4 regions of the Staphylococcus pseudintermedius genome follow, and region 2 is predicted to be linked to each of the others. Evidence: predicted binding sites of a transcription regulator. Region 2 holds the regulator's gene; each other region holds the start of a gene.
The links. The regulator Rex, encoded in region 2, represses fermentation and respiration genes when NADH is low (regulators of the CRP and FNR family bind a similar motif). The targets are predictions, from matches to a motif close to TTGTGAAATATTTCACAA.
Positions count from the first base shown of each region.

Region 1: a site for Rex is predicted at 1,666-1,683, ahead of arcA (arginine deiminase). Genes of this name have one in related genera too.
Region 3: a site for Rex is predicted at 3,412-3,429, ahead of P3U61_RS02230 (formate/nitrite transporter family protein). Genes of this name have one in related genera too.
Region 4: a site for Rex is predicted at 1,731-1,748, ahead of P3U61_RS04990 (L-lactate dehydrogenase). Genes of this name have one in related genera too.

Region 1 is NZ_CP120150.1:67,964-75,985, reverse strand. Features, by position in the region: gene P3U61_RS00315 (alpha/beta hydrolase) at 1-756, opposite strand, end outside; gene P3U61_RS00310 (arginine repressor) at 874-1,353, opposite strand; gene arcA (arginine deiminase) at 1,741-2,976, shown strand; gene argF (ornithine carbamoyltransferase) at 3,013-4,020, shown strand; gene arcD (arginine-ornithine antiporter) at 4,141-5,571, shown strand; gene arcC (carbamate kinase) at 5,587-6,528, shown strand; gene P3U61_RS00285 (Crp/Fnr family transcriptional regulator) at 6,547-7,275, shown strand; gene P3U61_RS00280 (NAD-dependent protein deacylase) at 7,740-8,022, shown strand, end outside.
Region 2 is NZ_CP120150.1:849,677-857,698, reverse strand. Features, by position in the region: gene P3U61_RS03880 (sucrose-6-phosphate hydrolase) at 1-1,405, opposite strand, end outside; gene P3U61_RS03875 (LacI family DNA-binding transcriptional regulator) at 1,461-2,408, opposite strand; gene P3U61_RS03870 (YeeE/YedE family protein) at 2,640-3,725, shown strand; gene P3U61_RS03865 (sulfurtransferase TusA family protein) at 3,750-3,974, shown strand; gene P3U61_RS03860 (redox-sensing transcriptional repressor Rex) at 4,094-4,741, opposite strand; gene P3U61_RS03855 (ABC-F family ATP-binding cassette domain-containing protein) at 4,893-6,845, shown strand; gene P3U61_RS03850 (MutS-related protein) at 7,208-8,022, shown strand, end outside.
Region 3 is NZ_CP120150.1:542,714-550,735, forward strand. Features, by position in the region: gene P3U61_RS02205 (VOC family protein) at 1-811, shown strand, start outside; gene P3U61_RS02210 (HAD family hydrolase) at 857-1,501, shown strand; gene P3U61_RS02215 (hypothetical protein) at 1,498-1,689, shown strand; gene P3U61_RS02220 (hypothetical protein) at 1,904-2,086, opposite strand; gene P3U61_RS02225 (hypothetical protein) at 2,093-2,428, opposite strand; gene P3U61_RS02230 (formate/nitrite transporter family protein) at 2,516-3,358, opposite strand; gene P3U61_RS02235 (amino acid permease) at 3,725-5,113, shown strand; gene P3U61_RS02240 (hypothetical protein) at 5,309-5,662, opposite strand; gene P3U61_RS02245 (CPBP family intramembrane glutamic endopeptidase) at 5,806-6,537, shown strand; gene P3U61_RS02250 (helix-turn-helix transcriptional regulator) at 6,591-7,292, opposite strand; gene P3U61_RS02255 (inositol monophosphatase family protein) at 7,746-8,022, shown strand, end outside.
Region 4 is NZ_CP120150.1:1,047,063-1,055,084, forward strand. Features, by position in the region: gene P3U61_RS04980 (hypothetical protein) at 335-667, shown strand; gene P3U61_RS04985 (alpha/beta hydrolase) at 810-1,634, shown strand; gene P3U61_RS04990 (L-lactate dehydrogenase) at 1,795-2,745, shown strand; gene P3U61_RS04995 (transcriptional regulator, SarA/Rot family) at 3,011-3,421, shown strand; gene P3U61_RS05000 (tRNA 5-(aminomethyl)-2-thiouridylate-methyltransferase MnmM) at 3,924-4,487, opposite strand; gene P3U61_RS05005 (tRNA modification radical SAM protein MnmL/YtqA) at 4,484-5,437, opposite strand; gene P3U61_RS05010 (MDR family MFS transporter) at 5,585-6,766, shown strand; T-box leader at 6,836-7,027, shown strand; gene leuS (leucine--tRNA ligase) at 7,075-8,022, shown strand, end outside.

The sequences.
Region 1 (8,022 bases), 780 kb from region 2:
ACTGCCCCCAAGTAGATACTTCAATGAACGAGAAGACGTATTCGATACACTGCCGTCAGAGTGCGTACCGTCTTTTAAGTCTCCGTATATGTTGAGGACATCAATATTCTTCCCTTTATACACATCTTTTAATACACGTAAATCTTGATAAGGTGGGTTCATACGACTAGGTTTGCCCTCCGCATCAAGCGTAATTTCATTCACTTCTTCATTCATATGCAGCACGCCGTTAAACGTCCCAGCGATATTCACTTGACGTTGCAACTGTGGCAATGCGGTATCTTTACCATACGTCGCCATATACTGCGCAAAAGTCATATTTGCCATTGAATGTCCGACAAAATTAAAGTTTTTAATGTGATATTTTGTTTGTAAAGCAACTAACACATTTTTAAACCATTCTGCATTCACATCTGGGTCTACTTCTTTATTCTCTTTCAATACGACTTGTACAATAGGATTAATCGCGTCACTATCCAAATGTCCTTTTAATTTCACTTCACCCGCTTCGTTGACGTGCGCGGTAATGACGTCTTGCGTGACACCTTGATTTTCCGCTTCCTTCACTAAAAACTTTTCAGAGTTCACCGTCCCGCCGTAACCATGCAAAAATAACGTCGGTGTTGCGCTATCAATGTACTTGGCATGTTTTGGATTATTGGCGATAGATGTATTGCGGTAGATGGCTATATACGTCACCCACACGACAATCAATAGTATCACTATACCAATACTCCATTTCCAAAACTTTTTCATGGATGTCACCTCTTTATACGCCCTCGATGCACTCTCATCGATGTTGACTAAATTTACCTGATTCTATTGCAAAATCCATGAAAAGTCAATTTTGTGCAATTTTCCTATATATTAGGACTAGTGTTTCACATGTGGCGTTTCATACGTTTGATCGAACAGTTTGTAATGTACAAATTTGGAAAGTTCATTCGAATGCGTAATCACTAAGATCGTATCATTACCGCCTATCGTCCCGATCACTTCTTTTAAATTCATTTGATCGATATAAAAATTCACCGTTTGTGCAAAACCGGGTGTCGTTTTAATAATTAAGTACGTATCTTTAATACTGAGGGAAATTATCTCCTCTTGATACAAATCAATGAGTCTTGCTTTCGCTTCTTTTGGTGCATTGTCGTTATATTGTCTGTAACATCGTTGTTGGTTTTCTGATGGCATTTTATAAATCTTCAACTCATTTAAATCTCGGCTAATCGTAGCAAGACTGTATCGGATGCCAAAATGCTGTTCAATATAATCTACAATTTCTGCTTTCGTATGAATATCGTATTCCTTTACAACCATCGATACTAAGTCTAATCTCTTACTCTTCTTCATACTTTTAAACTCCTTAATCTGATGATAAGTCAGTCAGACAACCATACACATCATTATCATAACAAAATATGATATTCTCAGATGTGAACTTTTTGGCACCTCTCAAAACGCCCTTTTCATATTCATCAGACGCACCTCCCCATCAAATGGATATCCATACATCATATTGAATGAAGCACCATCTTTCATTGCGCGCCTCACGACATATTCAATGATTATTCATTCTTATGGACCATTCAAGTACTCAGCATGTATAATCTATCAATTTTATGCATTGAATACATGATTTATATGAAGTATTAGACATTATTATTGAGAAAAAATTCACAACACATATAAAGAAAGCGCTTTATACTTTGGGTGTATTAAAACAAAGGAGGCGCAACAATGGAAAAGAATCCTATTCAAGTCAATAGTGAAATCGGGACATTAAAAACGGTTTTACTGAAGCGACCTGGCAAAGAATTAGAAAATCTTGTGCCCGATCATCTAAGCGGATTACTGTTTGATGATATTCCTTATTTAAAAGTGGCCCAAGAAGAACACGACAAATTTGCACAAGTATTAAGAGATGAAGGTGTCGAAGTCGTCTATCTCGAACAATTAGCCGCTGAGGCAATTGCTGACAAGGCTGTACGCGAACAATTTATTGATGATATTTTAGCAGAATCTCAAAAAACGGTGCTCGGTCACGAAAAAGAGATTAAAGCACTGTTTAAAAATTTAAGTGACCAAGAACTCGTCGATAAAATTATGGCCGGCGTGCGTAAAGAGGAAATTCAGCTCGAAATGAATCACTTAGTGGAATATATGGACGACAGATATCCATTTTATTTAGACCCTATGCCGAATCTGTATTTCACAAGAGATCCTCAAGCTTCTATCGGCCGAGGCATGACGATTAATCGCATGTATTGGCGCGCACGTCGCAGAGAATCGATTTTCATGACGTACATTCTCGCACATCACCCTCGCTTTAAAGACGCAGATGTTCCGGTTTGGTTAGACCGAAATTGTCCATTCAACATTGAAGGCGGCGATGAGTTAATTCTTTCAAAAGAAGTGTTGGCCATTGGTATTTCAGAACGGACGTCAGCACAAGCGATTGAACGGTTAGCCCGTCAAATTTTATTCGATGACCAATCAACATTTACGAAAGTGTTGGCGATTGAAATTCCAAACAGTCGTAGTTTCATGCATTTAGATACGGTATTTACGATGATTGATTACGACAAATTCACGATGCATGCCGCTATTTTTAAAGAAGAAAATCAAATGAACATCTTTACGATTGAAAAAGATGAGACAAAGCAAGATATTCGAATTTCACATTCAAGTCAATTAAAGCAAACACTTGAAGATGCGTTACATGTCGACAATATCCAATTCATCCCGACAGGTAACGGCGATGCGATTGACGGTGCACGCGAGCAATGGAATGATGGTTCAAATACATTGACGATTCGTCCTGGTGTTGTTGTGACGTATGACCGCAATTACGTTTCCAACCAACTATTAAGAGAACATGGTGTCAAAGTAATCGAAATTACTGGTAGTGAATTAGTGCGCGGTCGTGGTGGCCCAAGATGTATGAGTCAACCTTTATACAGAGAAGACATTTAAATATTTTATCATCTTATTATAGAAAGGATTTTCAAAATGACAGACATTCAAAAACCATTAAATTTAAAAGGCAGACATTTATTAAAAGAAGACGACTTTACGAAAAAAGAATTCTCAGACTTAATAGACTTTGCGATGACATTAAAATCCTACAAACAACAAGGAATCCCTCACCGCTATTTAGAAGGTAAAAATATTGCTTTATTATTCGAAAAAACATCGACACGGACACGCGCCGCTTTTACCGTTGCTTCTATTGATTTAGGGGCACACCCTGAATTTTTAGGTAAAAACGACATTCAATTAGGTAAAAAAGAATCTGTAGAAGATACTGCTAAAGTGTTAGGCCGTATGTTTGATGGCATTGAGTTCCGTGGCTTTTCACAAGCGACTGTAGAAGCATTAGCAAAATATTCTGGTGTCCCTGTATGGAACGGACTCACTGACGCTTGGCATCCGACTCAAATGTTAGCCGACTATATGACCATTAAAGAAAACTTTGGACATTTAGAGGGGATTCAACTCACATATATTGGCGATGGCCGCAACAATGTCGCTAATTCACTTCTTGTGGCAGGTCCGATGTTAGGCGTCGACGTGACGATTTGTACACCAAAATCTTTATTCCCTGCGCAAGACTATATTGATATCGCTGAACGTCGCGCTAAACAAGATGGCGGTTCAATTAAAATTACTGACAATATTGATGAAGGTGTTAAAGGCGCAGATGTCATTTATACAGACGTTTGGGTGTCTATGGGTGAAGAAAGTGAATTTGAATCACGTATTCAATTATTAAAAGATTATCAAGTGAATCGCGCATTATTCGATAAAACAGGTAAAGACGATACGATTTTCTTACATTGTTTACCTGCATTCCACGATACGGAAACGGTCTATGGTCAAAAAATTAAAGAAGAACACGGGCTGACTGAAATGGAAGTGACTGATGAAATCTTTAGAAGTCCTCATTCCAAAGTCTTTGATCAAGCAGAAAACCGCATGCATACAATCAAAGCTGTAATGGCCGCAACATTAGGATAGTTCAATAGATTTGATATAATTCAAAAGTCCAGACATACTTATTACAATGAAATAATATTAAAATCATTTAAAATAATATTAAAACTGGACTTTTGATTCTATCTAAAGGAGACATGACATATGGGCGGAACAGAAGAAAATAAATTAAATAAAACCTCCTTAATTGGTTTAGTCATTGGCTCAATGATTGGTGGCGGTGCATTCAACATCATTTCAGATATGGGCAGTCACGCTGGCGGATTAGCGATTATTTTAGGTTGGCTCATTACTGCAGTCGGTATGATTTCACTTGCCTTTGTCTTTCAAAACTTAACGAATGAGCGACAAGATTTAGACGGTGGGATTTACAGCTATGCCCAAGCAGGTTTTGGTGACTTTATCGGCTTTTCGAGTGCTTGGGGCTACTGGTTTGCGGCGTTTTTAGGTAATGTGGCCTATGCGACTTTACTCATGTCTGCAGTCGGCAACTTTTTCCCAACCTTTGAAGGCGGCAACACCCTTCCTTCTATTATTATCGCGTCCTTATTATTGTGGGGTGTGCATTACCTCATTTTAAAAGGCGTCGAAACTGCTGCACTCATCAACAGTATCGTAACGATTGCTAAGTTAATCCCTATTTTACTTGTCATTGTATGTATGATTGTTGCCTTTAATTTTGATACGTTTAAAACAGGACTGTTAGGAATGACAAGTCACCCATCACAAGGATTTAGTTGGGGAGATACACTCTCTCAAGTTAAAAGTACTATGCTCGTAACGGTTTGGGTCTTTACTGGTATTGAAGGTGCCGTTGTCTTTTCTGGACGCGCTAAAAATAAAAAGGATGTCGGTTCAGCAACCGTCATCGGATTAGTTTCTGTATTAGTCATCTATTTCTTAATGACCGTCTTAGCACAAGGTGTCATCCAACAAAATCACATTTCAGCACTTTCCAATCCTTCTATGGCCGCTGTGTTAGAACATATCGTCGGACATTGGGGAGCTGTACTCGTGAATATCGGGCTGATTATTTCGGTTTTAGGTGCATGGTTAGGTTGGACACTGTTAGCCGGTGAATTACCGTTCATCGTCGCAAAAGATGGGCTATTCCCGAAATGGTTTGCAAAAGAAAATCAAAATAAAGCACCGAGTCATTCATTATTAATTACGAATATATTAGTTCAAATCTTTTTAATCAGTATGCTGTTCACACAAAGTGCGTATCAATTTGCGTTTTCACTTGCATCCAGCGCCATTTTAATTCCATATACATTGAGCGCGTTTTACCAAGTGAAGTATACCGTTCAAACGAAACAGCGTGCGACAACAAAGCAATGGCTGATTGGTATCATCGCATCGATTTATACAATTTGGCTCGTCTATGCAGCTGGATTAGACTATTTACTATTAACCATGTTGCTTTATGTACCTGGACTGGTCGTTTATACGATCGTACAAAGAAACAATCAAAAACCTTTAAAACAAATCGATTATATCTTTTTCATGCTTATTTTATTATTAGCGATTATCGGCATCGTCAGACTACTCACTGGTGCCATCGATGTATTTTAATGAGGAGTGATTTTTATGCATAAAAAAGTTGTGATAGCTTTAGGTGGCAATGCAATTCAAACGACAGATGGATCTTCAGAAGCTCAAAAGAAGGCGATACGTGCGACGATGCAAACACTGAAGCCATTATTTAAGACCGACTACGATATCGTTATCTCTCATGGTAATGGACCGCAAATTGGTAATCTTCTTATTCAACAACAAAAAGCGGATAGTCCTGAAACCCCTGCGATGCCACTCGATACATGTGGCGCGATGACACAAGGGATGATTGGCTTTTGGATAGAAACCGAGGTGAATCGTGTATTAGCAGAGGTGAATCGCGACCGTAGAGCAGCAACCGTGATTACACGTGTGGAAGTGGATATCAATGATCCGAGAATGGCGCATCCAACAAAACCGATTGGCCCATTTTATACTGAAGCAGAAATAGAAAAAGTTAAAAACGAAAACCCTCAGTCCATCTATAAAGAAGATGCTGGAAGAGGTTATCGTAAAGTGGTCCCTTCCCCGCTCCCTGTATCCATCTTAGAACATCAACTGATCAGTACGTTAGTTGAAAACAACAACATCATTATCGCTTGTGGCGGCGGTGGAATTCCCGTAGTCAAAAAAGATGATACGTATGAAGGTGTGGAAGCCGTCATCGATAAAGACTTCGCAAGTGAACGTTTAGCACAGCTTATTGATGCGGATGTACTGATGATTTTAACGAATGTTGAAAACGTCTACCTCAACTTCAATCAACCTGATCAAAAACAACTGACTCAAATTGATGTCGCCAGTTTGAAACAATATGCATGTGACGGTAATTTTGCAGAAGGTTCAATGCGCCCTAAAATTGAAGCGGCTATAAATTTTGTGGAAAATGGAGAAGGGCGTCGTGCTGTGATTACAAACTTAGACAAAGCCTACGAAGCCTTTAAAGGAAAAGCCGGCACACAAATTTATCAGTAGTCATAAGGTGGTGCTTATATGGGGGAAAAGTCATACAATTACACAATAATCGATACCTCCCTAATTCAAAATGACATTCACACATTTTTAGAACGATTCGCTGCCTTTATTAATATTCCTTCGATTGTCTTACAACCTTACAAAAATGAATTTATCGTAAGACAGTATAACAAAGGCCAAGTGATATATTATTCATCAGATGAACTGACACATATTTATTTTTTAATCGATGGTTATATCGCACGAGAACATTACAATATTCATGGTGACCTCTATCGTGTGATTAACAAAGATCAACAATTATATCCGCTTCACAATCTATTTCAAGATAAAGTCACACATGAGATTTGTTCTGCGCTCACCGACTGTATTGTAATGACCATCCCTATCGATTTGATAGAATATTTATGCAAAAACCATCACAAAGTGTTCATTCAGCTGTTTAAATATTTATGTGAAAGTGAACAACAACTGACTGAATACAATATGGCACTCACTGCTAAACATGCCAAATCTCGTGTGATTAAAGTGCTCATTTATTTATGTCATACCATTGGCGACGATCATGACGAGTTTTACGAAATCAAGCCTTTTTTAACGATTCAAATGGTGAGTGACCTTGCAAGTGTTTCACGCGAAACAACCGGACATATTATCAATGCGTTGAAAGCAGAAAACTTGCTCATCAAAAACAAGAAAAATTGGTTGTTTAGTAAAGTACTGGTTGATCAACATGAAGATGATTGAAAACTAAGATTGAGACTCGCACTAAAAATTGAGCTGACTTAACAATATTATGTATCCTTGTCCTCATAATATGCATACTATATTTTTATGATGGCCTTCATGGTTTCGATTTCCAAGGGACTTGCCTCAACTCAATTCGGCTGCGTTTGATCCCCTAGGAGTCTTAGCCATTTGGTCAATATTTCATCAAATAGGTAGGATAAGAATAAGTTTCTGAATGGAGAAAAGCAAATTTTTTACTACATCATCCATATTTACTTTCAATCATTTGTTTAATCTAAAATGAAGACGAGGCTGGGATAGCATGATTTCCCGGTCTCTTTCTGTGTTGAAATATATATGACTGTCTCACTACTCACCTTGAATTGTCGGTACAACGATCGTTCGCACCCCCTGCGCCTATTTTGTTGTGATATGACTTTTGATAAAATGAAAGTGACATTGATAAATGGAGTGATTCAACTATGGCACATCATATCGATCAATTAAAACATATCATCGACCACTCAGAACGCATCGTATTTTTCACGGGTGCAGGTGTATCAGTCGCAAGTGGTGTCCCGGATTTCCGTTCAATGGGTGGTTTGTTTGATGAAATTTCAAAAGAAGGCTACTCACCGGAATATTTGTTGAGCACCGATTATTTAGAAGATGACCCAATTGGTTTTATGCGCTTTTGTCACAAACGTTTACTCTTGGAGGATAAATTGCCGAATCCTGTTCACAAATGGATTGCCGAATTAGAGC
Region 2 (8,022 bases):
ATGTCGCTTTAGGGAAAATGCGTGACGTCAACACTCGTTCCCCTTCATTACAAAAGATTTCAATGCTTGATGTATCCACGAAAATACGTAATTGTTTCAAATCCGTATGTAATTGCGTCACCCTCATCGTTCCTTCAACTGGATACGGTAATGCCCCACTATCAAAGCGCTCCAGTGAAACCTGACGTGTCGTTGTATCATACCGAATCGTTGTGGATTCATTGCGTGATGCACGGAGTTGTAATTCAAACGCAGAAGCCTCATTTTCTAAAATATCAACGACCAACTCATATTGCACTCCTTCATAAGGATGGAGTTGTTTAATAAATTTGTTCGCATAACCGAGCGCAACTTCTTCATTTTTACGTAACTTTCTTAAATGCATATGCGGTTTTTGTTTTAATTTGCCGTCTTCAATCGTTAATGTTCTTGGCAAAGTTAAACAGTGTGCCCAACCGTCATCATCTGTCGGATATTCGGTGTCAGGTAGACCCATCCAACCAATTAACACACGTCGCCCCGCTTCATCAGTCATCGTTTGAGGGGCATAAAAATCAAACCCGTGGTCAAGTTCGATAAACGGACCATGATCAAATTCTAATGTATCAAAATTTAACGTTCCCATTATGTAACCGCTTTGGTAAATGTTTTGATACGCATCGCCTTCAGATTCTATGCCTTGTGGACAGAATAGCAAAATATCTTTTCCATGAATTTGAAAATAATCTGGACACTCCCACATATAACCAAAATCTTCTAATTGGGTTTGAATTTCACCTTTAAACTGCCACGGTCCTTCAGGGCGTTCAGCTTCGTATAATACGGCACACCCTGTTTCATTCTCACGTTGTGCTCCTAGCAATGCATACAGTTTCCCATCTTTCTCAAACACTTTAGGATCGCGAAAGTGTTGTGTATACCCTTGAGGAGGTGCCGGAATGGCTGGAGGTAATAGTTTACGGACTGACCCATTTGCTTGCACTTCTGCTACGATTTGACTACTGTGACGGTTCCACTCATTGTCACGATGATTGCCTGTGTACATATAATACAATTTTTGATCAAACGAAAATGCACTCCCACTGTAGACGCCGTGACTATCAAACGTTTGATCCGGGCGTAATACGACACCAAGATCTTCAAACTGTACGAGATTGTTGCTTGTGAGTAACCGCCAATATTTTAAACCATGTACGGCACCTAGTGGAAACCATTGATGTGCGATATAATATTGACCATTAAAAAAGATCAAACCGTTTGGATCATTTAATAATCCTGTTGGGGGCTGAATATGGTAGGTTTGTCGAAATGGAGAGCGGTTCACTTTGGCCGTTAATAACTCCATTTCCTCATGTGTTGCTTCTTCATACTTACGATAACGCTTTTCTCTACTCCATTGCTCCATGATATACCTCCTTTTAACACATTGGTAACGGTTCCACCTCTTTTGAGATAAACCCTCATAATTTGGAATTCACGTCAAGTTGACAACTTTGAATAAGGTCCGGCTGTTCCATTTGAAGCTGTAATTGTTCAAATGCGATACGTCCTGCCGCTTCATATTGATAAGGTAGGGTAAAAATCGTTGGATGAACAATTTGTGTCATAGGATCTCCGCCAAAACCAGCAATCCACGGCGGTTCGGTCATATGGTCGTGCATCAACGCTTGATAGAGCGCCAAAGCAATCGTATCTGTCGCACCGACGTACGCCACAGATGGTTGTTGGGTAAGCTGACCTTTAATTGATTGCAGTGCGGTTTCATAATCAAACGATGTCATCAATGTCTCATATGTCACCTGATTTGCGGTTAACACTTCAATCAAACCTCGAAAACGTTGCTCACCGACCGCGACGTCATCTTCTTGAATACTCGCATAAATGACATGTTGCTTCCCTTGTGCCATAATTTCTCGTCCCATTAGTTGACCAGCTTGATAATCATTGTGGTAAACCGAACTTAACGATGCATGTGCTTGGCCAATGATGATGACTGGTTTATCAATTTCTTGAATGACAGCCATATGTGCATCTGTCACAGTAGTCGCCATAAATAAAATGCCATCCACTTTACTTCTTTTAAAAGATTTCAGCGCATCAAGTTCCTGTTCCACATGACGCTCAGTTAAATTTAACAACATTTGATAGCCAAATGCGTCACATTTCGCTTTAATCCCTTTAACGGTTTGTGACACGGCATGAGAATACATTCTCGGGAAAATAATACCAATCATCATACTTTTTTGTGCTCTTAAACTTTGAGCAAATTGGTTCGGTTCATAACCGTATGTATCAATGACGTGTTGAATTTTTCGCTTTGTTTTTAAACTAATCGATCCTTGATTTAAATACCTTGAAACTGTACTTTTAGAAACGCCCGCTAAATTGGCGATATCCTGTATATTCATTGTTCATCACCTCACAGTCTCAATAGCTATTTTATCATAAAACCCCTCACGATTACTGTATAAAATACGATGCAGTGTAAAAATAAAATTTAACATTCAAGTCTTAGTGAGCAATTTCATCATGTAGTGACAATGCGTATGTTCGAATATTATTTTACGGATTTTATTGCATTCTTTTTGTGCATCCCTTATAATACATACTTAAATAGTCGGATATGGAAAGGGGTTATTTTGATGTGGACAATAATTAGCGGTTTAACTGTTGGGGTTTTACTCGGTTTCGTGATGCAACGTACACGATTTTGCCTAACAGGAGGCTTTAGAGATATGTATGTGCAAAAAAACAATAAAATGTTCTATGCCTTACTGGTTGCTATTTCAATTCAAGCGGTCGGGTTATTTGTTTTAACGTCAATAGGTGTGTTGACTATACATAATGGTACCTACCCTATTATCGGCACCATCATTGGATCATTTATTTTTGGTGTAGGTATTGTATTAGCTGGTGGATGTGCAACGGGAACTTGGTATCGTGCTGGTGAAGGCCTTATAGGGAGTTGGATCGCATTAGTGATGTATGGATTGTTTGCTGCGATTTCAAAATTTGGCATTTTATTACCACTGAAAAATGTGATTAACAGCCCAACTGTCGCTAATGCAGATATTTCTACTTCAACTGGTATACCAAGTTGGGTTTGGATCACCGCTTTAGTAAGTATTACACTATTTTTAGTCATCAAAACTTTACGCAAGCCAAAACCTAAAGTAATGATTCCGAAATTAAAATCACGTTATACAGGTGTACGTTACTTTTTATTTGAAAAACGATTTCATCCATTTGTTGCAGCAATTGCAGTAGGACTCATTGCGTTAATTGCTTGGCCGATGAGTTATTCAACCGGGCGTGAAGGTGGTTTAGGTATTACAACACCTTCTGCACATATCATACAATTTTTAACTACAGGGGATTTATCTCTAATCGATTGGGGCGTCTTTCTTGTTTTAGGCATTTTCTTAGGTTCTTATGTTGCTGCGCGTGGTGCAAAAGAGTTCAAATGGCGTTTACCGGATATTAAAACCATTCGCAACAGTGCCATTGGCGGCGCCTTTATGGGTTTTGGTGCGGCAGTCGCTGGAGGTTGCTCTATCGGTAATGGCTTAGTTGCTACAGCAGCACTTTCATGGCAAGGATGGTTAGGTTTAGCTTCAATAATACTAGGGACATGGTTCATGAGTTATTTCTTATTTGTAAAACCATTAAATGCCGCGCGACGTCAAACGCAAATTGCGAGTACTTCAGCAAGCGCATCTCATTAAATCATTAAAGAAAGGTGATAAAAAATGAAACACACATTAGGCACTATCGGAATGGTATGCCCTTTCCCATTAATAGAAGCACAAAAGACAATGGAAGATTTAAATATTGGTGATGAGTTAAAAATAGATTTCGATTGCACACAAGCTACAGAAGCTATACCTCAATGGGCAGCAGAACAGAATTATCCCATTACTGAATTCGAGCAATTAGGTGATGCTTCTTGGACCATTACCGTGCAAAAAGCTTAATGATTGACACACAAAAAGCAACGCCTGCCTTATTCACAAGGACGTTGCTTTTTTGTTATCTAGTCATTATTAGCAAACTCTAAAAAGAGCAATTGTTTATAAGCTCAGTTCGTCAACATTTACCCTTCCGTCGCACCATAATTTTTCATAAAGAAGAGTAACGATTGGAGTTCAATCCCTAAGTCAATTTGATGTACTTGTACTGATTGTGGCGCGTGAACACGTTTAGGCGTAAAATTCAAGATACCTTTGATACCTGCTTCGACTAATTGATCAGTCACTGCCTGTGCTGCTGATTCAGGTGTCGTAATAATAACAACTTCTAATTCTCCTGAAGCAATAGTTTCTTTAATGTCATCCATCGACTTAATCGTAATATCCCCGACTGTAGTACCGATAATGTCTTCTCTAATGTCAAAAGCTTCTGTAATGGTCATATCATCATGTATTGAAAAGTTGTAAGAAATTAACGCCGTACCTAAGTGACCGACACCGACAATACCAATTTTGATAATATCTGAATCACTTAATTCTGATTTAAAAAATTCTAATAAACTATCAATATTATAACCGTAACCTTTTTTACCTAATTCACCAAAATAAGAAAAATCTCGACGTATTGTGGCTGAATCTATATTTAAGCCTTCACTAATGGCTTTTGAATTAACACGATCTTCGCCTTTCGCTTTTAAAGTATTCACAAATCTATAATACAAAGGGAGACGTTTTAAAGTCGCTCTAGGAATTTTGTTCATTGATTTTCCCATTTTGAAGTCCTCCGATATGATTTCTAATATATGTGATAGCTTTCACAGTGTGTGTTTAATTATAACTTAATTTATATGATAAGGAAACATTTAGTATTTGATACATATAGGGTTTGTTGTACAATAAATAAGAATGAAAGGAGTATGCCCTATGATTTTAATGCAGTTAAGTCAGATTACGAAATCGTTTGATGGCGAAGAAATTTTTGAAGGCGTTAATTTTGAAGTGAAAACAGGTGAGCGCATTGGTATCGTAGGTCGAAACGGTGCGGGAAAATCCACATTGATGAAAATTATCGCAGGTGTAGAATCATATGACTCAGGCCACATCTCAAAAATCAAAGGTCTAAAACTCGGCTATTTAACACAACAAATGACTTTAAATACTGAAAATACAGTTTTTGAAGAAATGGCAAAACCTTTTGAACAAGTGAAAGCGATTGGCAAACGTATGCAAGAAGAAACCGACTGGCTTGCTGCACATGCGGAAGCTTATGAAACGACGGAATATCAAACGCATATCGCAAAATATGAACAATTATCTAATGAATTTGAACAACTCGGAGGCTATCATTATGATAGTAAAATCAAAACTGTGTTAAATGGCCTTGATTTTAGTGAGGCTGATTACGACCGACCTATTAATGATTTTAGTGGAGGTCAAAAAACACGGCTCTCACTCGCGCAAATGTTATTGAGTGAGCCAGACTTGCTATTACTCGATGAACCGACAAACCATTTAGACATGGCAACAACAGAATGGTTAGAAGATTATTTGAAATATTTTAAAGGTGCTATCGTCATTATTTCACATGACCGCTTCTTCCTCGATAAAATTGTGACGCAAATCTATGACGTCTCTCTAGGCGAAGTGAAACATTATGTCGGCAATTATGCAAAATTTATTCAGTTACGTGATCAATACTTTCAAAAGCGACTCGCGGAGTATGAACGTCAACAAAGCGAAATCAAAAGACTAGAAACGTTTGTCGAAAAAAATATTACCCGTGCATCTACAAGCGGTATGGCGAAAAGTCGTCGTAAAATGTTAGAAAAAATGACGCGTATCGAAAAGCCCATGCTCGATGCGAGAAGTGCGAACATTCAATTCGATTTCGATCGCAATACAGGCAATGACGTTATGCATATCCAAGATTTAGAGATAGGTTATCGTACACCGATTACAGCACCGATTCGTTTTGAAATTAATAAAGGCGATCACATTGGCATTATCGGACCGAATGGTATTGGGAAATCGACATTAATTAAAACTTTAGCGAAACGACTTCCCCCTCTCTCCGGTCAAATTATTGAAGGTGCTAATTTAAAAATTGGTTATTACGACCAGAAACAAGCAGAGTTCCGTTCTAATAAAACCATTTTAGATTTTGTCTGGGACCAATACCCTCATATGCCTGAAAAAGATGTTCGTGCGGTGTTAGGACGCTTTTTATTTACACAAGATGAAGTGCTCAAAGTGATTAATGACCTTTCTGGTGGCGAAAAAGCAAGACTCCAACTGACATTATTAATGTTAGAGCGTAATAATGTACTCATTTTGGACGAACCGACAAACCATCTTGACATCGACTCAAAGGAAATGTTAGAACAAGCATTAAAAAACTTTGAAGGGACTTTAATTTTCGTATCACACGATCGTTATTTTATTAATGAACTTGCCAATCGTATTTTTGATTTAAATAAGACAGGCGGCCATCTGTATTTAGGTGATTACCAATATTACTTAGAAAAGCTAGAGCAACAAAACGCCCTTGCTGCATACGATGAACAACGTGAAGACAACAATACCAGTGACGACTCGGCCCGTTCACAAAATACGTATCAAGACCAAAAAGCGTTACGTCGTGAAAAACGTAAAATCGAACGCCAAATCGAAGCGGATGAACAAAAAATCACGGAATTAGAAGCACGTATCGCAGCAATTGATGTTGCAATGACCGATGATACAACAATGAATGATTATGAAAAAACACAAGCTTTAGCTAACGAACGAACAAGTATCGAACAATCTTTAGAACAAGTGATGACAAATTGGGAAGAATTACAACTCACATTAAGTCAATTTGAAGATGAGATGGATTGAGCGTGGTGGAATTTTCTACTCCGCTCATTTTTTATACTCGAAATACAGACAATTCATCCACATTAAGAATCGGATAATATCAACTATCCACAAAGTTATTCTAGTTATCCACAATTTAGGAGAGGTTTTCTTCTTACTTTATGCACACTTATCCCCACTTTATCCACGAAAATGCATCGAACTTACACACAAGTTATTCACAAAATGTGCATAAGTACGCACGTTCCCTCTTGACAGATTTCCTACTACATGAATTTGAAATCATGTCCCAATGATTCAAACGCTTTCACAATTTATTGATTTCCTCATCATATTGTGTAAAAATTTATATGATCTTAAAAATATTGAAAGGATTTATACATATGAGTTCGAATACTTTTTTCATTTTATTGCTTGTGGTGGCACTCGTTGGTATGACATTGATAACAGAAACTGTGCGTCGTATCCGCCATCAACGTATATTGACTTACCATTTGGAACATTTCACACGGTTTGATACAACCGAAAATCCTCACGCTGTTTATGATGCATATTTCAATTCTCGGCATACTGCTAGAAATACGATAATCGACGACAAAACATGGTCAGATTTATCAATGGATCTCCTATTTGACAAACTCAATGCGACATACACGTCCATAGGTGAAAATCATTTATATAGTGCATTACGATTACAAACGTCACTCGTTCATTATGAATTTTTAGAGCAGCTGCGTCCATACCCGAATCAGCATCGAGAAATCGTGAAAAGACTCGTTGACCTCGGAAAGTCGATTTATCCCAATTATGACAAAGACATATTAAAACAACAATGTCAGTGGGTTTATGCATTTTTACTTGCTATGCCGTTTGTAGGCCTTATGATTAGTTTTTTCAATTTAGGTATTGGTCTTTTATGGATTTGTTTTGCTTTCTTTCTCAATATTATTATTAGTTTTCGTTACAATTACTATGTAGAAAAAGATTTAAAGCAACTTTTCATTATGGGACGGGTCGTAAGAGAAACTGAAATACTTTCAAAAATGACAATAACACCTGAGTTCAATCATTCATTAAAACCATTAAGTTCGATTTCGCGGTTACGTTTTTTATTAATTAACGTCGAAACGATTCCAGGATATTTCGTAATGGTTTTTAAGTATATGTTTTTAGTCGATATTCATTTATACGCCACACT
Region 3 (8,022 bases), 310 kb from region 2:
TCATATCTCAATGTACACTAAAGATTTGGATCAAAACAAAGCATTTTATACGGAAACATTAGGCTTACACTTAACGAAAGAAACGGTCAACCAAGATGATCATGGCATGGTACACATTTTTTACGGTGACCAACAAAATTCACCAGGCACATTACTGACATTTTTTGAAATTCCAAATGCGGGTGCAATGCGTAAAGGAACAAACATGATTGCGAGAATTGGGCTACTCGTACCAAATGAAGCAGCACTCGATTTCTTTGAAGCACGCTTACAAGAAAAAGCGACGAACATTTCAAGAGGCACTTACATGGAACAACCGGCACTGTATTTTGACGATCCAGATACATTGTCATATGTCATGATGGTGAATGGCGATGCAGTAATTCCAAATGGATGGCAAAATCCAGTCGATAATGACATTCCTGCAGAGTATCAAATTTTAGGACTAGGACCGATTGAAATCCACGTTGCAGATGCACAGAAAACGTTAGACTATTTACGCGACACACTAGATTTTAAAGATAAAGCGCAATTTGGTGAGCAGTCAGTCGTTGCGATTGATGATCAAGGGTATTATTCAGACCTCGTAATCATCGAAAAAGACGGTCCTAATGTTCGACCAGGGCGCGGTTATGTTCACCATCACGCACTTGCAACAGAAAATGATGACACATTAAATCAACTCGTTTCACTACATGATCATTTAGCGGGCAAACATTCAGGTGTTATTGATCGTATTTGGTTTAAATCACTGTACTATCGTCAAAATAAAATTATGTATGAATTTGCAACGTTAGCACCTGGATTTTAACAATGAATGAAGAAACCGGAACCAAGAATTTAGGAGGAAGCAAGCATGTATCGCGCAGTCATTTTTGATTTTGATGGTACGATTATCGATACCGAACAACATTTATATGAAACAGTGAATCGTTATTTGAATGAGGCAGGTCATGCCAATATGAGCGCAGACTTTTATCGTTCGAATATTGGCGGACGAGCGCTAGGGATTCACCAACATTTACTTACTCATTTAGGAGAAATGTTAACAGATCAAGTCTATCAAGAACATTATGAGACAGCTGGACAACTGCCTTTAAGACCTGGTGTGTTAGAACTGATGCAACAACTGCATCAACGTCACATTCCGATGGGGATTGCTTCAAGTAGTACAAGACATCACATTGAGTCATTAGTTCAGAAGTTAGGTATCGAAAAGTATATTTCAGTGATTAAAGGTCGAGAAGATGTTGAAACAGTAAAACCTGCCCCTGATTTATATTTAGCTGCGGTACAAGCACTGAATTATAGTCCGACGCATTGTTTAGCAATTGAGGATTCAGTGAATGGTGCGACAGGTGCGATTTGTGCAGGACTTGATGTTATCGTGAACTCAAATCAATTCACGGCTCAGAGCGATTTTTCAGAATTGGACTTGCTTGCTAAAGATGTCGATTTGAGCCAAGTCGTCGCACAATATTTTGATGGAGTACAACGATGAGTTTAGAAATGATTTTATTTTTCATTGTGGCACCTTTGATTATTTTAGTCGGCAATTTAGTATTAGCGCCACGTTTTCAAAAGCATATTCCGATGCGCGTTCATCTGTTATCCGCTGCAACAGGACTCATCGTATACGCAGTGCTTGCTTCAATCATTTATTATTTTTTCTTACAAGGTAAAATTTAACGTTAAACGTAGGTGTCATACTCATTTGAGTGGGTGGTATCTGCGTTTTTCTTTTGGACTATGGCATGTGGCATTTGTTGCAAAAGAGATGGTGATAATGTGGAGCAGCGTAGTAACTAGGGATGTTTTTATCTCTCTGGAGTAACAAAGAGAAAGTTCATGACACCACAAGTTAAGTTCAACAATGATTCTGTTGTGATGTCATGAGGGTGGTTTAGGTTAATAGTAAGATGGCAGCAATAATTAACACTAATAGCATGGCGTCTACACCGACCATTAATTTATAACGTGTGTTTTCAGTGCCTTCTTTTGAAGTTTTATATAACATATAGGCGTTAGGAAGAAAACTAATTAAAAGAATTACGATGACAATGATACCAATCGTTTGTGTTGACATATTTCATCACTCCTTGAAAAAACGTTGTCGTATTGCACCGACGATTAAGCCAACTGCAACCCCGAGTGCAAGGCCTACTATAGCATGCTCTAACCATTGCCCCACTAGTATACCTAAGATGATGCCAATAAGTAGGGGAGGTCCATAAATGCGTCTTCGTGTGTCGTGGCTTAAAATCGTGAAGACAACGAAGTATAATACCGCAAAGACAATGGCAACGAGTACTGAACGTAACAATAACTCGGTTGTCGTATATGTGGATTGTGTTTGATTTAGGAAGAAAAAGAGTAGACCTAAAATAATTGAGATGAGGACACCTCTAATGATACGTGTGCGATCCATAATATGCTCCTTAGTCTTTGAATTGTCCTTATTATAACATAGACCGCAATCAATGATGACGTGTACTCATCTATCACAAACGATGCATTAGTTCTTTTTGTTTTCCTTTTTGATCGCTTTGAATTGACCGTGATCATTCAGATAAGCATAAAATAGCCCGATGATTAGTCCACCGCCGATATAGTTTCCAAGCAAAGCCCCGATAATGTTTTTAGCCATATGTAGCATATTGAAAGCGTCTGTTTGATAAATGGCACTGGCAATAAACAAACAAGCATTATAAACAACGTGTTCATAGCCCATAAACGCGAAAATCGTTACACCGAACATCATGACAAACATTTTGGCCAACACATCATCAATTTGCATGGCAATGACTAATGCAATGTTAATAAAGAAGTTCGCGAAAATAGCACGGACTAAAATGTTTTGAAAACTATAATCATGAATTTTGACTTGTACGGTATGGTCAAGCATTTGTAGCATATCCGGTGTCATGACATTGGAAAACCGGAGTAAACTAAACAAAATGAATGCACCAATCATATTCCCAACAAAACATAATGTGAATATTTTAATTACACGTGTTGGACGAATCAAATGATAATACAAACCCACCGTAAAATACATGAAATTACTCGTTAGAAGTTCAGAGTTTGTGAACAGAATTAACACGAGGGCAAAACTAAAAGTAAATGCACCCGCCATATTCACGAGACCGGGCGCTACGTCAGGCGCAAATGTTGTTTTAACTGTTAATACAAAAACGGTTATGATGCTAATAATAAATCCTGCCATCATTGCTCTTAATAAATAACGCCTTAGATAAAAGCTCTGAAGTACATCTTTCTTTTGAATCGTCTCAATAATATTTGAAACCCACTGGCGACCATAAAAAATTGTATCCCATTTGATATTAGTATCTTTCATAAATTAGATTCCTTTCTTAAATAATAAACCTAGTATAAGCAATTCGAAAGTAAATGTGAATATATTCACAATGGTTTAATGTGACAATATTTCGACGGTCGATGGTGCAAACGTTAACATATTTAACTGCGATTTTTAGTAGGATAAGATTACTGTGTATAGGATGGTCGATATATCAATGGTTAAAGGTGTAACGGATATACAGGTAGCAGGGCTGTTTGGAGATGAAAATAGGAATGTAAATGAATGGGTTAACATTTTTAATTTTTTCTTCAAATTCTGATAGTTTATAGTATAATAGCGACATGCACGGTTCAACATCAATTTTATATGAGTAGGGGTTACAAAAGGAGATGGAACGTTGTCATGGAAGATAATCAATTACACAGAGGATTAAGTTCTCGACAGATTCAAATGATCGCACTCGGTGGTACTATCGGTGTCGGATTATTCATGGGGGCATCAAGTACAATTGCGTGGACAGGTCCCTCTGTTATTTTTGCATATTTAGTTGCGGGTTTATTTTTATTTTTAATCATGCGTGCAATGGGAGAGATGGTCTATCTTGATCCATCAACTGGTTCGTTTGCAAACTTTGCTACAGATTATATCCACCCTGTTGCAGGTTACGTGACTGCATGGGCCAACATCTTTCAATGGATTGTTGTAGGGATGTCGGAAGTCATTGCAGTCGGCGCATATATGAAGTTTTGGTTTCCAGAATTACCAACATGGATTCCAGGACTGATTGTCATTGTTCTGTTAACAGCTGCCAATGCGGTGTCTGTAAAAGCGTTTGGTGAATTTGAATTTTGGTTTGCGATGATTAAAATCGTGACAATTATTTTGATGATTATTGCTGGTTTCGGTTTGATCTTCTTCGGTATAGGGAACGGAGGCAATCCAATCGGTCTTAGCAATCTTACAGCACATGGCGGTTTTATGCCGAATGGTTGGCTAGGTTTTTTCTTTGCTTTATCTATTGTTATCGGTTCATATCAAGGGGTTGAGTTGATCGGTATTACAGCAGGTGAAACAAAGGATCCTCAAAAAAATATTAAAAAAGCAGTCAACGGCGTCATTTGGCGTATTTTAATCTTTTATATCGGTGCCATCTTTGTTATTGTAACGATTTATCCTTGGAATGAATTGCACGACATTGGTAGCCCATTTGTTGCAACATTCGCAAAAATCGGAATTACGATAGCGGCAGGTTTAATTAACTTCGTTGTGATTACGGCAGCGATGTCAGGCTGTAACTCGGGTATTTTCAGCTCAAGTCGTATGATTTTTACTTTAGCACAACATCGTCAATTACCAGCGATATTTACAAAAGTCATGAGAAACGGTGTACCATTTTATACAGTTTTAGCTGTATCTATTGGTATTTTAATCGGTGTCATTTTAAATGTTGTATTACCACAGTTTATCGATGGTTCTGAAAATATTTTCGTTTATGTTTATAGTGCATCTATTTTACCTGGAATGATTCCATGGTTTATGATTTTATTTAGCCATATTCAATTTAGAAAGAAATTTCCAGAAAAATTAGAAAATCATCCTTTCAAAATGCCACTTGCACCAGTGACAAATTATCTGTCAATCGCATTTTTATTAATGGTGTTAGTTGCAATGTTAATTAATAACGAAACACGTGTATCTGTGATTATCGGTTTCTTATTCTTAGGTTTTATGGCCGTATTTTTCTTCTTACGCGGTTATCATAAACGCGATAAAGAAGACTTTAAATTATAAAAATAACAAGCATCGTATTGTATTTTGGGAAAGAGATACATAGCGATATTATAATGATCGGGCTTATATTCGCATAGTTGAGATGAATCCGTGCTTCAATATGCGTGTCGATTTTTAATTGTAAAGCGTGTTTAAAGTGGGATGGCACATGTCATTCCGCTTTTTAAATTTGCTGAAAATCGCACAAACTGTGTTTTAAAATGTGCCCGTACACATTTGAAAATAAGCGCGTGTTCGTGTAATTTGTTGGATATAACTTTGATTCAATTTACGTTGACTGCCAAAATTGATAGAGACTAATGGATTGTGATACAAGTTGTAAAGACAACAATAGTAAAGGTCGTAGGGATAGGGACTGTATGCATGTGTATGAACGGGTTGAGGTGACTGTAGATAATGCGATTGGACTTTCGCTTTCAAATTGGTCAATATGTCTTGTGCGTATTCGGGATCTCGTGCGTAGGTTAAATCGTAAGTTGTGGTTAAGTCTAACAGTTCATTCAAAACCTCGAGTGCTTGTATCAAATTGGGCATTTCATAACCGTTCATCAGTAGCGTCCTTTCATGAAATAATATATAGTATAACAAGAATCATTCACGTGCGTAAGTGTTGTATCAAACTGTAAAAAAGTCACAGGTCTGTGATATATATACAACCGTTCGTGCATTTTTAAAGGAAAGAGAGTATTCAAATGTCAAAATATAAATGGAAAGATATTGCTTGGCGGGACTTATTATTAGTTCCTATTGTTATCGTTGCAACGTTCGTTTTCGGAATACTTGCCGCTATCATTAGCTTTGTGTTTTTCAATGTGAGTGAAGCGGCGTTATTGTCTGACTCAAATGCACTCGTCGCACAAGTCATTGCTACAGTCGTTGCTTACTTGATTGTCATCCTTAGTTTTTACTTATTACATTATAAAACGATGGGGCAACGCTTTATGAAGGGACTTCAAGGGATACGCCAATACATATTTTGGATTGTAGGGGCATACCTCGTTGCACAAGCCGCTTCAACCCTCTATGGTTATCTACAACAGTTTTTGCCCGAACGATTTCAATATGATACGACGCAAAACGAGATGCTGATCGACCAACTTTTCGCTATTCCGTGGTTTACGCCAATCAATTTCATGATGATTGTGATATTAGCACCAGTCGTTGAAGAAATTTTCTTCCGTCATATTTTAATTGGGGAATTAGGTAAGAAATTGAACTTTAAAGTCATGGCCGTTATTTCAGCCTTGTTGTTTGCGGGGGTACACGTGCTTCAAGCGACCTCCCCATTTGAAATGATCGATTACTTAATTTTAGCCGTACCACTTGTGTTCTTATATATCAAAAGTGGCCGTAATTTAGGTGTGTCGATCGCTTTTCATATGTTAAATAATTTTATTTCGTTCGTGGTCACAATCATACAATAGTGACATCCCACATAGAAAAAACCAATGTTACGCTTTTAGGCATGACATTGGTTTTATTGATGTTTTGAATCTTTTAAATAGGTTTCGTAGTTTTCAAGTGTAATATCGTTCGTTTGTATTGATTTTTGGAAAGAATACGAAATGTCTTCAATCGTAGAGATATCAACATATTGTGTATAATCGCCGCCAATATGATAAACAATCGCTTGCCAACCGTCGTGACGTGCAATCAAGCCAATAAAAATGACATTTTCAAAGCGTTGTTCACCATTTGCATCGCTTTTATAGTCAATGCCCATCACTTTGCGCTCTTGGCAATATATTAAAATGTCACTGAATTGAACGGGCAAGCGTGGTTGCTGACGTGTTTCGTATAAAACGTATTGATCCAGTTGACGTAATGTACGTCGAATATGTGTGTAAGGTTGTTTTAATATTTTTTGAATGAGATGATTCGTTGCTGCTTCATAAGGTAATGTCGACTGTGCTTGGCTTTCTTTTAATATTAAATAGAGCGCTTGTAATTCTGTTTGCGTCAAGTTCAATTGATAGTAATGTTGATTCGCTTGAAGTTGGTAGCCACCATACATCCCCGCATGTGCGACTATTTGAACGCCTTTACCTTCTAATTCTTGCATGTCACGTAAAATAGTCCGTTTAGAAACGTTGAGAGCTTGCGCTAATTCAAGGGCAGTCATCGGTTTGTCTTGTTGAATCAAGGCCAACAGCTTCTTTTGCCGTGTTTCTTTATTCATACGAATCCCTCCCAAACATGTTTAACAATATTATAGCATATCTATTAAATAATTATAGTGAAAGACTTTTTCCATCTCAATTGCACAACAAAGTGAAAAATGTAAACAAAAAGTGCGCAAAAAATTTTAGAAAACGCTTACATTTATGTTAGAAATATGTTATAGTGTAGTTAGCTACTAGGGGGGATGGTACAAGAAATGTTCAAATAAAGGGGGAGCTATCACTATTGATAGTAATGTTTGAATGGTATATTGTACTAATTCTAGTTTAACATCTTCAATATTTATTACTTACTTTCCTTTCTATGCCGGTTGGTTCACGCCAACCGGTTTTTTCGCGTATCAATCAGATGTTGTATGCCATGATGATTTCAATACGTATCTTTTGAAGAACCCCCAAAAACTCTTTTTCTTCTGTATAATGGAACTAACATAGATAAAGAGGTGATACATATGTTATCTGAATCAGAGCGTCATAAAATAGATCAACATCTCCAACAATGGATTCAACAGATGACAGAAGAAATCCCTAATCTGATTCATCAAATTCAAACCGACACGAAATCCAGTCGTTACGATCTTGTAACGAATGTTGATCAAACGATCGAATCAAGATTTGAACAATTTTTAAAAACGTATTATCCACACCACCGCTTGTATGGAGAAGAAGCACATCATGAAACGCAGCATTTAAAAGAGGGACATACGTGGTTGATTGATCCGATAGATG
Region 4 (8,022 bases), 200 kb from region 2:
CATTATATATGGATTAATGGTGTGCTTCTATCGTAATTGGCTCTTGAGCGATCGCTGTGATGAGTGGTGTACATAAAAATAGGACGATGCAAAACAAACATTTATAAACGAGCTTCATTATGAACTCCTTTAATCTGACTTTGTTTATTTTCAATATAGCACGTTTATGTCAAGCTATGATGAAATCATTGTGAAGTTCCTCTAAACATCATAAAGGACTGTCATGAATATTAACATTGTGTAAATGATTGATCTGAATCTTTACGATATCTTTAAATAGCAGACAAGTGAATCGTGATAAAATAAAGTGAAAACGATTTGAGGGAGATAGGTAATGTTTAGAGATATGGCATTCTACATTTTTGGGACGCAGTTAGATACATTTGTGCAGTATTTTATATTTGAACTGATTATATTGGTCGTTATCGGTTTAATATTAGGTTTTTTAACAAAGAAAATTTGGCCAGTTATCGTAGTCATTGTAGGTTTGAATGTGATCGACGTCGGCATTTTAGCACAATTCAATGTAAGCCAAGGTGAGGGCACTTTCTTTGGACAATTGATGTTACTCTTAGTGGCAAAATTTTTCCCTACATTTTATGAAATTTTACTAACCGTACTATTATTACGTGTCGATTGGATGCGTAAAATATTTAAACTTGTATAAAATAAATGCAACACGTGAAAAGGTTGTGGCACTCGGTCATGAAGGATTCACGTGTATTTTTATGTTTTTAGTCGCGATGAGTAGGGAAGTCACGCTATAATAGATGTTATAATACATAGAATTAAAGGAAGGATAATGTAGTATGTGGAAATGGGAAACTGAAGGTGAGGCTAAAGGGGTCATCGTCATTGTACATAACATGTTAGAACATACAGGACGTTATGCTTATGTTATTACACATTTAAAACGCAATGGCTACCATGTTATTATGGGTGATTTGCCAGGACAAGGCCAAACTTCACGTATGAACAAAGGGCAAATCCAAAGCTTTGAAGTCTACCAAGAGCGTGTGTTGGAATGGGTAGAAATTGCTGAAGAATATCATTTGCCTATTTTTATGATTGGTGTCGGATTAGGTGGTTTGATTTGTTTAAATTTATTAGAAAAAGTGCAATTGGATATCGAAGGTTTAATCTTACTTTCGCCACTACTCGCATTTCAAAAACATTATAAAACTCGTAAAAATATTTTAGCATCCAACATTGGCGACATTTCAAAAGGCACAAAGTTTGATATAGGCATTGAAGCTGAGGTACTGACACACAATCCAGAAGTCCAAGAAGAAACACGAAATGACCCGATGATGTTAAAAAAAGTGAGTTATCATTGGTATAAAGAAGTTGTACGTACCATGAAAGACACAGCCGACCATCTTCATAAATTAACGGCAAAACCGATGTGTGTCATGTATGGAACGGCTGATCAGATTTCTGATACTGAAGTGACGCACCAATTATTGCACTCATTGAATTTAGATGAAGTTTATTTTAAAGCGTGGCCACTTCTTGCACATGAGATTCATAATGAACCCGAACGTGAAGCTGTCATGCGTTATATTTTAAGCTTTTTAAACAATCGGGTGTATGCGGCAGGCTATTTAGTTGAAGATGAAAATAGTCTTAAATAAGTTAAAAATATACAAAAAGTATAGGATAAATGATTAATTTTCGTTTGTCCTAAAATTTTATCATTGAAAGAATATGGAAAACGTGTTAAGTTATATATGTGAAAAGAATCACAAGTAATAAATAGTGAACAAATTTGGCATAGTTAGGAGAGTGTTTTTCATGAAGACAAAAGGTAATAAAGTAGTATTAGTAGGTAATGGTGCAGTGGGTGCAAGCTATGCCTTTACAATGATGAGTCAAGGTGTAGCAGATGAACTGGTTATTATTGATATCAATAAAGATAAAGTGCTTGGAGATGTATTAGATTTAAACCATGGTGCACCGTATGCAGATTCCCCAGTTAAAGTCGTAGCAGGTGAATACTCTGACTGTGGTGATGCAGATTTAGTTGTGATTTGTGCAGGCGCGCCTCAAAAAGTTGGCGAAACACGTTTAGACTTAGTAGAAAAAAATGCAAAAATTTATAAAGATATTGTGACTTCAATTATGGATAGCGGTTTCGATGGTATTTTCTTAATCGCAGCCAATCCAGTAGATATTTTAACTTACGTTACTTTAAAATACTCAGGCTTACCAAAACACAAAGTTATCGGTTCAGGAACAATTTTAGATACAGCACGTTTCAGACATTTAATTAGTGAAGCCTTCGATGTAGCACCTGCAAGTATTCATGGTTATATCATTGGTGAACACGGTGATTCTGAAGTGCCAGTATGGTCTGGCGCAACAATTGCAGGTGTTTCAATTTATGAACAATTGAAAAACGACCCTGAAAAATCACATTTAATTGAAGATATTTATGTGAATACTCGTGATGCAGCTTATGACATCATTAAAGCAAAAGGTGCAACATACTACGGTGTGGCAATGGGATTAATGCATATTTCAAAAGCCATCTTAAAAAATCAAAACATCGTATTAACAGTGTCTAGTTACTTAGAAGGTGAATACGGTCATGAAGGTGTGTACACTGGCGTGCCGACAGTGATCAATGGTGATGGTGCTTCACGTGTCATTGAAACACCATTAAATGACGATGAAAAAGAAAAATTTGCTAAATCTGTTAAAATTTTAAAAGATATGCAAGATTCTATTTCTCACCTTTTCTAATGAAAAATAATAAATAAATAGAGTTTTAAATGGTCCTATCTCTTTTTGTAGAGTGTAGGGCCGTTTTTTGCTGTTAAAAATGCTCACCTTTTTTAAAATATGCATTCTTTCTTTTATTTCAAAGTCAGTCATATACAATCAAATAGGGTAAAAACTTAAGAATGCGATTTTAAAATGACAAATTATTACTAAAATATTAAATATGATTAGATTTCTATTTTGTGGGTACAAATAAACGATAGGTAGAAAAGAATGGGGGTTTATTATGACTGAAAAAAATAATTATAAAGTGAGCGATATCATGCGCCTGGACCAACTGCAAAAAGAAGTTGAAGCCATTTTTGAAGAAATTGAGGGAAAATATCGTTTATCGAAAGAAGAGTTTTTGATTTTACTGACACTTTGGAATCAAGGTTCTATGACGTTAAAAGAAATGGATGACTACGTGAAAGTTAAGACTTATAAGCGTACAAGAACGTACAACAATTTGGTAGAAATGAAATGGATTGTTAAAGAGCGTCCGACAAACGATGAAAGAACCGTTATTATTCATTTTAATGAGGATAAAGAAGCGGACAAGCAAGACTTAATTAATTTTACATGTATGGAAATCGAAAAAAGAGATGCACATTTGAGAACATTATTAAATGACATTGTCAACGGCTGTGATATTTAAAGACCAATGCGACTCTCATTTGATATCAAGATTTAATCCACCCATTCTGAAAAAGCTAAAAAGAATTGAAGAGCTACAAAAGCCCGCAATTCTTGGCATCACCAAAGACGACATTGAATTAAAAAGAGAGTGCAAATGAAAATAAATTATTCATACTACCTATTATAAAACCAACGCTTCCCTAATGAGGATTGTCGTTGGTTTTTCTCGTAGTGAGCGATGAACGTAAATTTGAAATCAATACAAAAGCTTTAATTCACCGCATTCACATCTCTCTTAGTATTTTGAAAGAAGTAATATAGCAATGAATTTTTAAATTTACTTGAAGTAGGATATAAGAATGAAAACGATACGCCCACCTTTTGAAACGCATGACCAGATAGCTAAATATTGAGTGCTAAATCAAAAGGATTGGGGTATCGTTTTCCAATTTAAAATCTACAAAACTGAAACAAACTTAAAAATCTACACATCTTTTACAACGCTTTAACCTCATTTGACACTACGCTCTTTTTTCAATCGCAATCACATATGGTGGTCGATTTTGTTGATTAATAAACTCATACTTCAAAACATGAGCACGTTGTTGATCAAACGCTGCCAAATGCTTCATCAAAGTCATGCTTTCTTCCTTGCCTTCTTCATGACCAGGATAAACGACTAAAACGATGATGCCTTCTGGTTGTAATATATCAAAAATCGTCTGAACAGCAGCAAGTGTAGTCGTTGATTGTGTGACGATAGATTTGTCGCCTTTCGGTAAATAACCTAAATTAAAAATGGCAGCATGTACTTGAGTGAGATGTTCGTCTCTAATATATTGTGTAATCCATTCGTGCCCTGTATGAAAAAGAGAAACATTGTTGTAATCGTGAACACGTTGTTTTGTATTTTCAATGGCTTCTTGTTGGATGTCACAGCCATAAACATGACCATGAGGGACGAGGTCTGCTAAAAATTTTGTATCATGACCGTTACCACATGTTGCATCAATGACGACACTTTCTGATGTAGTATGGCTTCGAATTAATGATTTGGCAAAAGGTAAAATACGTTCGACTATCATATGTGCACCTGAGAACTATAAGATGCGCCTTGAACAGTTCCACGACGTTCAAGTTCTGCGTCAATCTCGTTTAATACTTCCCATTTATTGACACTCCACATGGGACCGACCATTAAATCAATAGGACCATCACCTGTAATACGGTGGACGATCATTTCTGGTGGCAATTGTTCGAGTTGATCACAGACGAGTTGAATGTACTGTTCTTTCGTCATAAATTCAAGTAAACCTTTATCATATTGTTTCATCATAGGTGTACCTTTTAATAGATGTAACAAATGAATTTTAATTCCTTGGACATCCATTTGAGCAACCGCTTTTGCAGTCTCTATCATCATGTCATAATCTTCACCAGGCAAGCCATTAATAATGTGTGAACATACTTTAATGTTGTGACGGCGTAATTTTGCGACGCCTTCGTAATAACAATCCATATCATGTGCACGGTTGATTAAGTCCGATGTTTCTTGATGAATGGTCTGTAAACCTAACTCTACCCATAAATATGTACGTTCATTTAATTCGGCGAGGTAGTCCACGACGTCATCTGGTAAACAATCTGGACGTGTCCCGATAGATAATCCGACAACACCCGGTTCTTTTAATGCAGCTTCAAATTTTTCTCGCAATACAGCAACGGGCGCATGTGTATTGGTAAAGGCTTGGAAATATGCAATGTATTGACCTTCGTGCCATTTCTCGTGCATTTTATTTTTAATCTCTTTAAATTGTACTTCGATAGCATCAGCACGGTTACCCGCAAAGTCACCACTCCCTGCTGCTGAACAAAAAGTACAACCGCCGTGCGCAACTGTACCGTCTCTATTAGGGCAATCAAAACCACCATCTAAAGCAACTTTAAATATTTTTTGTCCAAATTTATTTTTTAGATGATAATTTAAAGTATGATATCGTTTCTTCTCAAAAGCATATGGGAAATAAGTGCCCATCACAATCTTCCTTTCAACTTTCTATGTTTAAACTGTTTTTATCATATCGTATTCGCCATTTTTCTTAAACAGTATTTGAAGATTTTAACATATTTTCATTATAACGTGTTATAGTGTGTGCTAGAGACAAAAAGGAGTGAAACATCAGTGAATATGCCTAAAGAAATATGGTGGCTCGTCATTGGGATGGCGATTAATATCACAGGTGCGAGTTTTTTATGGCCGTTGAATACGATCTATATGAATGAGGAACTCGACAAATCATTAAGTACTGCTGGGCTCGTACTGATGGTCAATTCATTTGGAATGATTGTAGGAAATTTACTTGGTGGGACATTGTTCGATAAACTTGGAGGATATCGGACAATTATGTTAGGCACGATTGTGAGTTTGTGCGCTACCATTTTATTAAATTTCTTCCACGGTTGGCCTTGGTATGCGATTTGGCTCATTATGCTCGGTTTTGGCGGTGGGATGATTATCCCTGCTATTTATGCGATGGCTGGAGCAGTGTGGCCTCAAGGGGGAAGACAAACGTTTAATGCGATTTACTTAGCACAAAATATCGGTGTGGCATTAGGTGCAGCGCTAGGTGGTTTTGTTGCTGAACTAAGCTTTAATTATATTTTTATGGCGAATTTGGCGATGTATGTCATTTTCTTCTTTATCGCATTATTTCAATTTAATATGGACTATCAAGCGACGGTTAAACATCAAGAAACGTTGGAAAATGTGGCGCACATTCAAAACAAGAAACATTTCACAGCACTCATTTTATTATGTGTGATGTTTGCGCTATGTTGGATTGCATACGTTCAATGGCAAACAACTATTGCGTCATTTACACAAAGTATTGGTATTTCTATGAGTCAATATAGTTTGTTATGGACAGTGAACGGGGTGCTCATTTTAGTAGGACAACCTTTAATATTACCGATTATTCACCTCATTAAAGGGCAGCTGAAAAAGCAACTTTACTTTGGATTAGTCGTATTTATATTGTCGTTTTTCGTGACAAGTTTTGCGACATCATTTTCAATTTTTGTTGTAGGGATGGTCATTATGACATTTGCAGAAATGTTCGTTTGGCCTGCTGTACCAACGATTGCTAATAATTTAGCGCCTAAAGGTAGAGAAGGGGTCTATCAAGGCATTGTGAATTCTGCTTCAACAGTGGGGAAAGCTTTCGGTCCATTAGTTGGCGGGATACTCGTCGATGTGTTCAATATGCAAATCATGTTTTTATCAATGATAGGTTTACTCGTCATCGCTATGGCATTCCTTACGATTTATGATAGAAAAGTTGATCCGAAAACGTTATATCGTTAATCACAGTAAATGACACTTGCATCTTCGTACCAAATTGCATAATATAGTAGATGATTACGAATTAAGCATGTGGTCGTACTGGACTGGAGTAGTAACTTAAAAGGGTTTCCACAGAGAGTTAGTGGTGGTGCGAACTAACGAAAAACTTTAAGTGAACTTGCCAATAAATAATGAAAAATAAATGACATCTCTTACTATTTAAAATGAAGTGCACTTCTAGGAGTGAATGAGGGTGGTACCGCGGCAAAAGTCGTCCCTTAGCATATATGAATAGTTTGAGGTGTCTTTTTATGAATGAGGAGGATTTAATTGTGAGTTACAATCATCAAGAAGTCGAAAAAAAGTGGCAAACGTATTGGCTAGAGAACAAAACGTTTAAAACAGAAGATAATATCGGGCAGAAGAAATTTTATGCATTAGATATGTTCCCTTATCCATCAGGTGCAGGGCTACATGTGGGGCATCCAGAAGGCTATACAGCAACTGACATATTGTCACGTTATAAGCGTATGCAAGGTTACAATGTATTACATCCAATGGGGTGGGACGCGTTTGGTTTACCTGCTGAACAGTATGCACTTGATACTGGAAACGACCCAGCCGAATTTACAAAACGTAACATTCAAACATTTAAGCGTCAAATTCAAGAGCTTGGTTTTAGTTATGACTGGGATCGTGAAGTCAGTACGACAGACCCTGATTATTATAAATGGACACAATGGATTTTTATTCAACTTTATAAAAAGGGATTAGCGTATATTGATGAAATTCCGGTAAACTGGTGTGAAGCGTTAGGCACAGTACTATCTAATGAAGAAGTGGTCGATGGTGTATCAGAACGTGGGGGCTACCCAGTGGTGCGACGCCCGATGAAACAATGGGTATTGAAAATCACAGAATATGCGGATCGTTTACTTGAAGACTTAGATACACTTGATTGGCCTGAATCGATTAAAGATATGCAACGTAACTGGATTGGTCGTTCTGAAGGGGCGAAAGTGAACTTTAAAGTCGAAAATATCAACACACCGATTGAAGTATTTACAACACGTCCAGATACGATTTACGGTGCAACATTTTTAGTGTTAAGTCCTGAACATACTTTAGTGAATCGTATTACGACACCACAACAATATGAAAAAGTGAAACATTATCAAGATGAAGCGGCGAAAAAATCTGACTTAGAACGTACAGATCTTGCAAAAGAAAAAACAGGTGTCTTCACAGGGGCTTATGCGATTCATCCGTTTACAGGA